3 regions of the Prochlorococcus sp. RS04 genome follow, and region 2 is predicted to be linked to each of the others. Evidence: predicted binding sites of a transcription regulator. Region 2 holds the regulator's gene; each other region holds the start of a gene.
The links. Region 2 encodes NtcA, which controls nitrogen genes in cyanobacteria. Its sites were predicted from a motif close to GTANCNNNNGNTAC; they were not measured.
Positions count from the first base shown of each region.

Region 1: queF (preQ(1) synthase) is a predicted target of NtcA. The motif match lies at 1,526-1,539, and genes of this name have one in related genera.
Region 3: BS621_RS07370 (Fe2+-dependent dioxygenase) is a predicted target of NtcA. The motif match lies at 1,494-1,507, and genes of this name have one in related genera.

Region 1 covers NZ_CP018346.1:1,089,209-1,092,496, reverse strand. The annotation lists gene BS621_RS06045 (cytochrome c biogenesis protein ResB) at 1-995, shown strand, start outside; gene queF (preQ(1) synthase) at 992-1,402, opposite strand; gene BS621_RS06035 (hypothetical protein) at 1,592-1,837, shown strand; gene BS621_RS06030 (P-II family nitrogen regulator) at 1,862-2,200, shown strand; gene BS621_RS06025 (TlyA family RNA methyltransferase) at 2,202-3,014, opposite strand.
Region 2 covers NZ_CP018346.1:588,604-591,891, reverse strand. The annotation lists gene thyX (FAD-dependent thymidylate synthase) at 1-95, opposite strand, end outside; gene dcd (dCTP deaminase) at 97-690, opposite strand; gene BS621_RS03455 (cob(I)yrinic acid a,c-diamide adenosyltransferase) at 695-1,276, opposite strand; gene ntcA (global nitrogen regulator NtcA) at 1,476-2,210, shown strand; gene BS621_RS03445 (DUF3084 domain-containing protein) at 2,250-3,215, shown strand; gene BS621_RS03440 (hypothetical protein) at 3,216-3,288, shown strand, end outside.
Region 3 covers NZ_CP018346.1:1,340,506-1,343,793, reverse strand. The annotation lists tRNA gene BS621_RS07380 (tRNA-Ser) at 310-394, opposite strand; gene BS621_RS07375 (extracellular solute-binding protein) at 459-1,481, opposite strand; gene BS621_RS07370 (Fe2+-dependent dioxygenase) at 1,584-2,249, shown strand; gene BS621_RS07365 (hypothetical protein) at 2,336-2,575, shown strand; gene BS621_RS07360 (carbohydrate porin) at 2,671-3,288, opposite strand, start outside.

The sequences.
Region 1 (3,288 bases), 500 kb from region 2:
TAAAAGCTTCATTAAAATGGATTGAATATAAGAGCGAAAAAAAATTTAGAAAACTGCAACTAACGACAAGTCATCCAATCAATCAAGATGGAGAACATATATCAAAAGTAGATTTATTACTTAAAAAAAAAGGATGGAAAACATACAAATTTAATAGTCATATTTCTGCAAGAAAGGGGTTAATTGGAAAAATCGGCCCTTTAGTTGTACATATCGGATTAATAGTTTTACTTATAGGTTCAGCATATGGAAGTTTTACAAGTCAATCAAAAGAACAATATTTACTGCCAGGAGAAACTTTAGATCTTGTTAATGAGAGCACAAACTCAAAAGCCAATGTAAAATTAGTCGATTTTTCTATAGAACGTGAAAGTGATGGAGTGCCCAAACAGTTTATTTCAAAATTAAATTTTTCTTCTGAAGATTTAAATTTAGATGAAATGAAAACAACCAAAGTTAATCACCCAATCAGGTTTAAAGGATTAACGATTTATCAAGCAGATTGGGCAATATCAAATGTTGTTTTAGAAATAGATAATCTCCTTTATCAATTACAATTAAAAGAGATTCCAGAAATCGGTAATCAAGTTTGGGGAGTTTTAGTTGAATTAGGATCGGAGACAAAAAAAAATTTCCTATTAACAATAGATAATGAAAATGGTCCACTTAAAATTTCGAATATAGAAAATTTTTCCGGGAATAATCTCTATATCAATGACGATCCTTTAGAAGTTAACTCTTCAAAAGTATCTCTTAAAAAAATAATCCCTAGCAGTGGATTAATAATTAAAAATGATCCGTCTATACCATTTATTTACTTTTCTTTTATCTTAATAATTTTTGGAACAATAATAAGTCTTATACCAACAAACCAATTATGGATTCTGGTAAATAAAGAATCACAAAAGTTATCTATTGGAGGCCTTAGTAATAAAAATCTAGTTGGTTTTAAAAAAGAATTTTTTAAATTATCAGACGAAATAAAAAATTTTTAATTTCTTTTCTGCCCACTAAAAATATCTAACTGCATAGAAACATTCCCTCTGGGGTTAAATGCAGCATTTAAATGTATCCAGTGAGGTGAACCTTCATTCACTAAATCATCCATAATTCTATTCACAACTTCCTCATGTGATATTTTTATGTCTCTAAAATTATTAATGTAAAGTTTTAAAGACTTCAACTCATAGACTTTCAAATTAGGTTGATAAATAATATTTAGCTTTGCAAAATCTGGATAACCAGAAAAGGGGCACTTACATGTAAATTCAGGTAACTGAATAGAAATTTCATAAATTCTTTTCTTATTTGGATTATCGAAACAAATTATTTTTGATTCTTCAATAATTCTTTCACCATATAGCGGTCTTTGAGTCGAATCTTCTAATTTAGCTGTACTCATTTTTAGTAGAACTTTTTTACTAAACCTATATAAAAACTATATATAAAGATAAAAATTCGCAAAAGTATCAACAAATCTAAGTATTACGATTGACTAAGTCAAAAGATGTTAAATCTTATTTTTGTATCAATAGTAACATTCACAATGTCAGTCGAAAGGTTTATATGTGTTTAGTTCAATGGAAAATTAATGGACATTTGTTTGATAACAATTGATAACAAATTAAATAAATCCCTTCAACCCAAAACTGCAATTGGAATGTTATGGCTTCAAACACACTTTGAGAATGATCAGTGGGAAGCGCTGTCAAATAGTACAGTAATAATTTCTGAAGAAAATTCCCAACTATTAATTGAAGACGCCAAGAATGCAGGCCTTAATGTTGAATGTTTGTCTGATATTTCAATGTTGGATGTTTTCCCAAAAAACAATTAAAATAGGAATGTTCAATCTTTAATCATGAAGAAAATTGAAGCAATCATACGTCCATTTAAACTGGAGGATGTAAAAATTGCATTAGTAAATTCCGGCATTGTTGGAATGACAGTTAGTGAAGTTAGAGGTTTTGGAAGGCAAAAAGGACAAGTTGAAAGATATAGAGGTTCCGAATTTACTGTTGAATTCCTTCAAAAACTCAAAGTAGAAGTTGTAGTAGAAGATGAAAAGGTTAATTCAGTGATAGATGCGATTGCTGAAGCAGCAAAAACTGGAGAGATAGGAGACGGAAAAATATTCATCACATCAATTGATTCAGTTGTAAGAATTAGAACTGGCGACAAAGACGAAGAAGCTCTTTAATTTAAAGAGTTTCTTTTACTAAATTTTGTATATATTCACTATTAATACTTTTATTTGATTGACTTCCTAATTTCATCCAAGCTAAATATTCATGATTCCCAGCAGGACCTACCAGCGGAGAAGCTATCAAATTCTTTATATTCCATTGGAAATTCTTAGCAGCATAGATAACAGACTGTATAGCCTCAGTATGGAATTTAGGATTGCGAACAACACCTCCTTTACTGACTTTATCTTTACCTACCTCAAATTGGGGTTTAATTAAAAATATTCCCTCAATACAATCACCTTCTAATAAATTACCAATAGATTTAAAAACTAACTTTAATGAAATAAAAGACAAATCAGCAACAACAAAATTTGGTAATTCATTACTTCTAGATAAAAGATCCTTAGGTTTTAAATTGCGAATATTGGTTCTTTCAAAAAGTATGACCTTTGGATTATTTCTAATCTTCCATGCAGTCTGGCCATAACCAACATCTATCCCATAAACTAACTTTGCTCCTTGTTGCAATAAGCAATCAGTAAATCCCCCAGTAGAGATTCCTGCGTCAATACATATTTTATCTTTTACTTTAATTTCAAGTTTTTTAAATGCCTCCAATAATTTTTCGCCGCCCCTTGATACAAACATAGGTTCGGAATCAATAAAAAATTCAGATCCAATTAATACTTGTTGTCCAGGTTTATCCCATACTTTTCCATTAATATCTCTAACCTTACCCGCAAGAATTAAACCTTGGGCTTTTTGACGAGTTTCACATAAACCATTATTTAGAAGATAAAGGTCTAATCTACTTTTTTTAATCATCTATTAATCAATAAAAGGACTGAAAAATGAACTTCTACAAGATTAAGATCTAAATTCTTTAATACCTTCCAATTTTAAATAAGAACTAAAAAATTACCCATTATTTAGGATAGGAATAAATGCAAACATTTTTATGTTTAAGCTTTCTTAATTAGCCAGAAAAATGTTACATAAGAAAATAAAAACCAGGCAAATATGTTCAATGGCAAGTACATCTTTAAGGTATAAAGCAATAATTCGATTTTGGTTATAAAGTTTAAATTGATAATTAATA
Region 2 (3,288 bases):
TCATTTTCCTGATTTTTTGGATTACTAACTCTTGCAATGTAAGCCATTGTTTTTTCTGCATCAGGAGTTAGCGAAATTAGTTCAACTTTACTCATTTCAGATCTTTGCAAGAGTTACTTTTTCTGGTTGGTTTTGATATTTACCTCTTCTATCTTCGTAGGTTGTAGAGCACGGATCACCTTCAAAAAAGAGTAGTTGGCAAATACCCTCTTCAGCATAAATTCTGCAATCTGCACCAGAACTATTACTAAATTCTAAAGTTAAATGACCTTCCCACCCTGCCTCTGCGGGCGTTGTATTAACAATAATTCCAAGTCGGGCGTAAGTACTCTTGCCTATACAAATTACAGTAATATTTTCTGGAACTTTCATCTTTTCTAAAGCAACTCCTAAACCATAGGAGTGAGCAGGAAGAATGAAAAAGTCTCCATCTTTATCATGGTGAAGAACAGTTTTCTCTAAATTATTGGGATTAAACTTTTTGGGGTTCATCACAGTCCCAGGGATATGTCTGAAAATTAGGAATTCTTTAGATGAAAGTCTTAAATCATAGCCATAAGAGGAACATCCGTAACTCAAAACTGGCTTTTGTTTATTGTCAGGCTCAAGATGTCTCACCAAATTTGATTGAAAGGGTTTAATCATACCTTCCGAAGCTTTTTGATTTATCCAGAGATCATTTTTTAGCATTGTTTTATGAGCGAAGTTCGGTAATTTGGTTAGCCATTAATAATAAATCTTTAGGTATATCTGTACCAGTAAGGATTACATCTCCTGATATAAATCGGTTTTCAAGTGTTGAAATCAAATCATCTTTATCGATAAATTTCATGTCAATAGCTAAAAAAATTTCATCAAGTATGATTTGATCATTTTCTCCAGACTGTAGTTCTCTTTTACAAAAATTCCATAATTCAATAGTAGATTCATAAATAGATTTTTTTAAAGTTTTATTATTTTCAATTGCTTCAGAATTATATTGATCATATGAATGAGATGATCTTACCCAGGTCAAATTACCGCATAGCTTTACTGCATGATCAACTCCTTGCTTTACCCCTCCTTTCATAAATTGTATTAGTAGCACTTTTCTGCCAAGAGCAGCATTTCTTAGAGAGTCTCTAATGATAGATGTATAGCTACCTCTATATGAAGATTGATAGATTTGGATTTGTCCGTTTTGTGGAAATTTTTTTAGGTTAATTTTGTTATCAGTATTTGTTTTTAAAACATCAAGGTTACCTTTGGAATAAATATGAGATGAGCTAATTACCATTATTTAGATTCTTTCTACATGCAGTATAATTAGAATCTATTAACGCTGCATATAGTGTAATTTTACTTAAAAAAGGTTTAAGCAACTTGAAACTGAATGAAAAAAGCTTGTTGATAAACCGATAAGAATTGAAAATTGTTACTGTTGATACAAGATATTTCAGGGTGTCTCCTTAAATTTTTTAATAGTCAAGATATTTATGATACCTGCTTCACGAGGATTCAACCGCTTTAGTTCGCAACAATCCGGACAAAGTAAAATTAACTCTGTTGGAGAACGTTTTCCAATCAATAGAACTTTAATGGAAGTTATTAAAGGTCTAGATGGTGCAAGTACAGAAATGGTTGAGAGATCTAAAACAATATTCTTCCCCGGTGACCCTGCTGAAAGGGTTTATCTTATAAGAAGAGGCGCAGTAAGACTTTCAAGAGTTTATGAGTCGGGTGAGGAAATAACTGTTGCTCTCTTAAGAGAGAATAGTCTCTTTGGTGTTTTATCCCTGCTTACAGGCCATAGATCTGATCGTTTTTACCATGCAATAGCATTCACAAGAGTTGAAATGATAACAGCACCTGCAAATTCTGTTTTAAGAGCTATAGAGGAAGATGCCTCAGTAGGACTATTACTTTTACAGGGGCTTTCAAGTAGGATCCTGCAAACTGAAACAATGATAGAAACTCTTACACATAGAGATATGTCTTCTCGTTTAGTGAGTTTTTTAATGGTCCTTTGTAGAGACTTTGGAGTTGCAGGTGAAAAAGGTATTACAATAGATTTAAGGCTTTCACATCAGGCAATTGCTGAAGCTATTGGTTCTACAAGAGTAACCATTACAAGATTATTGGGTGATTTAAAGGATTCAGGTCTTCTTAATATTGAAAGAAAAAAGATCACAGTGTTTGATCCAATTGCTCTTGCAAAAAGATTTAATTGATTCATCATAAATTATGATGTATTGAGTATATACAAAAGTGTGGCTTGGATTCTAATTGTTTTTTTAATATTACTTGGGGGATTAATTGCGCCATTTGGGGATATTCTTGGAACAAAGATTGGTAAAGCAAGATTTAGTATCTTAAAATTAAGACCGAAAAAAACAGCAACTATTATAACTATTTTTACCGGTGGATTTATTAGTTCAATATCAATAGGTTTATTGATTTTAGCAAGTGAAGAATTCAGACAAAGGCTTTTTGTTGATATTCCTTTTTTGCAAAAAACTTTAGATGAAAGTAAAAAGGCATTAATCCCTTTACAGGAAGAACGAAAAGAACTTGAGGGTAAAATTATTCAAAAAGAAAAGGAGTTAAATCAATTAAAAAATAATATTAAAGAATTTAGGAGAGGAAATATCGTTATTAAAAGAGGACAAACTTTATTTATTGCTGAGGTTGATTCCAGCTCAAATTTAAAACTTAACTTAACAGAAATCTTTAATGAAGCTGATAAATTTGTTAGAAAAATTGTTATCCCAAATAATAAAAAAGCAAGAAATATTCTTTTGTGGAGACCCAGTGATATTACAAAGATTGAGACAGTAGCTGCTAGCGGAGGTAACTGGGTTTTATTAATTAAATCAGCAACAAATGTTTTAAAAGGAGATAATTATGTTTTTGTATCTCCAGATTTATTAGAGAATAAATTTATAGTCAAAAAAGGTGATATTATTACAAGTTCTATTCTGGAAGCAAGTGATTTAAATAGTAAATCAATAAATCTAAAAATTAAATCATTGCTTAGAGAAACAAGAGATGAAATTAAGTCAAAAGGGTCGCAAGTTAGTGAAATTAATACAAGTGGAAATTTTGTAAAAAAAATTAGAGACTTTCTTAAAGAAAATCAAAATATCAAATTTAAGTTGGAAGTAGTATCTTTAAGAGATAGTAAAACTATAGAACCTATAGTCGTTGAAATTAATATTTTAAAGATTGCAGTTTAAATGTCTAGAGTAATAACTATTGATCCCGGAAAAAGTAAATGTGGCTTAGTATTAGCTGAAATAAGTGAGAAAA
Region 3 (3,288 bases), 750 kb from region 2:
ATCGACTTTATGTACAGAAAAGTGCATAAGACTCGAAGAGGGCAAATAAATGCCCTATTATTCATTTTTAGGACTTCCAGAAACTATAAATTAACGGAGAGGGTAAAATTCAATTTCAAGCAACATATGCAGATACTGGACTATATGGGACTTATTTTTGAGTGATTAATTGCATATCCACCAACACATCCACCAACACAATCAGGCATACACTGGTAAATATTGGACTATATAGGACAAGAAACTTCTTTAAAAACCGATTTTGACTACATTATTGCCCACATAGAACTTTACAGGATGATTATTAAACGGAGAGGGTGGGATTCGAACCCACGAATAGTTTCCTATTAAACGATTTCGAGTCGTTCGCTTTCGACCACTCAGCCACCTCTCCGCCTGCTTATTAAGTATGCACGTAATGAAGAAAAAAATTATGGACTATATAATTATCTTAATTTTCAATCCCACCCTGCGTCTCTCATAAGTTTAATAGCTAAAGAATTTTTTTCTCCAAGATCTTCTACAGTTATTCTATCAGGGGTAAAGTCTCCAAAGTTCTTAACTATTTCATTCTGATTAACTTCCTTCAAAGGATGTTCAAAAGTTGGAGCAGCCAAACCTTTACTTCCTTCAGGAGATGCTAAGAATTCGAGAAGCTTAATCGCTTCGTTTTTATTTGTTGCGTACTTTGCAACTCCACCAGCACTAATGTTTACATGTGCAGGATTAGGTGTAAGAACTGTAGTTCTTTTAGCATATAATGCATCTCTTCTTCCATTTATTCCAGCGAGCATTCTTGCGACATAGTAATGATTAACGACACCAATACCACACTTTCTTTTTGAAACTGCTCTTACTATAGATATATCTCCTGGGAAAAAAGGTTGGGAAACATTAGAAATCATTCCACTTAACCAAGCTTTAGTTTCTGATTCACCTTTATTTAGTATCTGATTAGCGACTAAAGATTGATTATATGGACTTTTTCTATTTCTTAAACATACTTTCCCTTTTAAAGAAGGGTCAGCCAAATCAGTGTAATCATTGATCTTGCTAACATCAACAACTTTTGGATTGGCGACCATAACTCTTACTCTTCTTGTTAATGCATACCATTCCTTATTTGGATCTTTTAATCCAACAGGTACATCATTTTCTAAATTAGAAGAATTTATTGGTTGAAGTAATCCAGCTTTGGCTGCATTAGTGATTCTTGCGGCATCTACTAGCAATATTAAATCAGCTTGAGAATTTTTTCCTTCTCTTTTTAACCTTTCGATTAAAGATATACCAGCAGCCTCGATGAGTCGAACTTTTATACCAGTTTCTTCAGCAAATTTTTTGTAAACACTTCTATCTGTGTTGTAATGTCTACCAGAATAAACTTTGACTTCTTTTTCTGTTGAATTAGCAGGTATATTAATGTTTAGCAAAAATGTACATGTTAATACTGAGTTAAGTAGTTTTTTTAGATTTTGCACTTTTTCGAAATAGTATCTATGGTTACTTTATATCTATCTCCATAGCAAGGCCTCACAAAGAGAATTTCTATACATTGATTTGTATCATTTTTTATATCAAGTATGAATTATTTAACTCATAAACTATTGAATTCTGAAGAATTAGAAATCCTCAGAAAAAATTTAGCAAAAGATTCACTAGAATGGGAAGATGGCAAATTAACTGCCGGAAAGCATGCCGCTAAAGGAAAAAATAATTTACAACTGACAAGAGATTCAGATTTATCAATAAAGTTTTCTGGATTGATTACAAAAAAAATCCTTAGTAATGAACTAATCAAGAGCTTTGCTTTACCAAAAAAAATTCATGGAACAATCTTTTCAAAATCTACAAGTGGGATGAAATATGGACGTCATATTGATAATGCTTATATGTCGTCTGGAAGAGCAGATTTATCTTTTACAGTATTTTTAAATTGTAAAAAAAAATATGAAGGCGGTGCTTTATCAATAGAGGGGTTAAACTCAGAAGAAAAATTTAAACTTGATGCAGGTGAGATAATAATTTATCCAAGTACATATTTACATTCAGTAGAAAAAGTTATTGATGGTGAGAGATTAGTATTTATTGGTTGGATTGAAAGCTATGTAAAAAGCATTGAAGAAAGAGAATATTTGTTTGATCTAGATGCTGCGGCAAGATCATTACTTTCTAAATATGGCAGATCAGAAGAAGTTGATCTAATTTATAAATCATATTCGAATTTCTTAAGAAGACTAGGCAATTAAATAAGCAATTCAACAAGCATCATTTTATACATCGATTAGAAAGATTAGCCCAAACTATTTATTATGTACACAGAAAGATTAATTAAATGAACAAAAAAACTTCCATTGCATTATTCTTAGCAACAACTAGTGTAGTAGCTCTGACCTCTACTGGAAGCTCAAGCTTAAAAGCAGAAGAAAGTGACTTAGGAGGACTTAAAGAATGGAATACAGATATGCCTATAGAAGCTGATTTCATTCTTGATGAACAAGCTCAAAAATTGGCGGATGAAGCAGCAAAAGCAAGTGTATGTGTTCCTATTGGAGAAGGAGAAAATTGTTGGTAAACTGTAAACCATTCTAGAATTATAGATTACGAATTTTTAAAAGAAAAAAGGGGCATTTAAGTGCCCCTTTTTATATTAAGTCTAGAACCTAGAATTTAGAATTTAAACTTAGTAGTTACTGCTGCTCCAAAGATATCTTGATCAGTTGAACTTTGGATATCAGTTCCACCGAATACAGCAGGAATCACTGTTATTGAATCATTTGGCTTGAAGGAGTAACTTACTTCCCATAAGAATGGACTTAGGCCTGCATCATCAGCAGCTGCACCATTAGCTGTTTCATCAACCTTTAATGGCTGACCAAAACCTATTCCGATGTAATCAGAGTCTTGGAACATATCAGGCCAACCTAAACCAACAAAGTAACTACTTGCTTCTTTAACACTGTTACCTGTTTGCCCTTCCAGATTGATAATATCGTAACCAACAGAGATTTCAGGCATCGCACTTCCTGATTCTTCTGGCCTCCAGTATGCTCTTGCAGCATAAGCTGTAGCATTAGAGTCTTCCTCAACAGCTACTGCAGCGTCAGTTGCGTAGTAACTAAATGAAGACCAATCTTCATGTTGCTGAGACAATGAAAGAGAGACATGATACTGATCTTGTGTATAAGCGAGCATTGTATCCCATTTATGCTCATCTTCATTGGTTAATAAACCAGATGAACTTTTTGCTCCTTTAGAAACTAAATTAGAACTAAAAGCGAATCCATT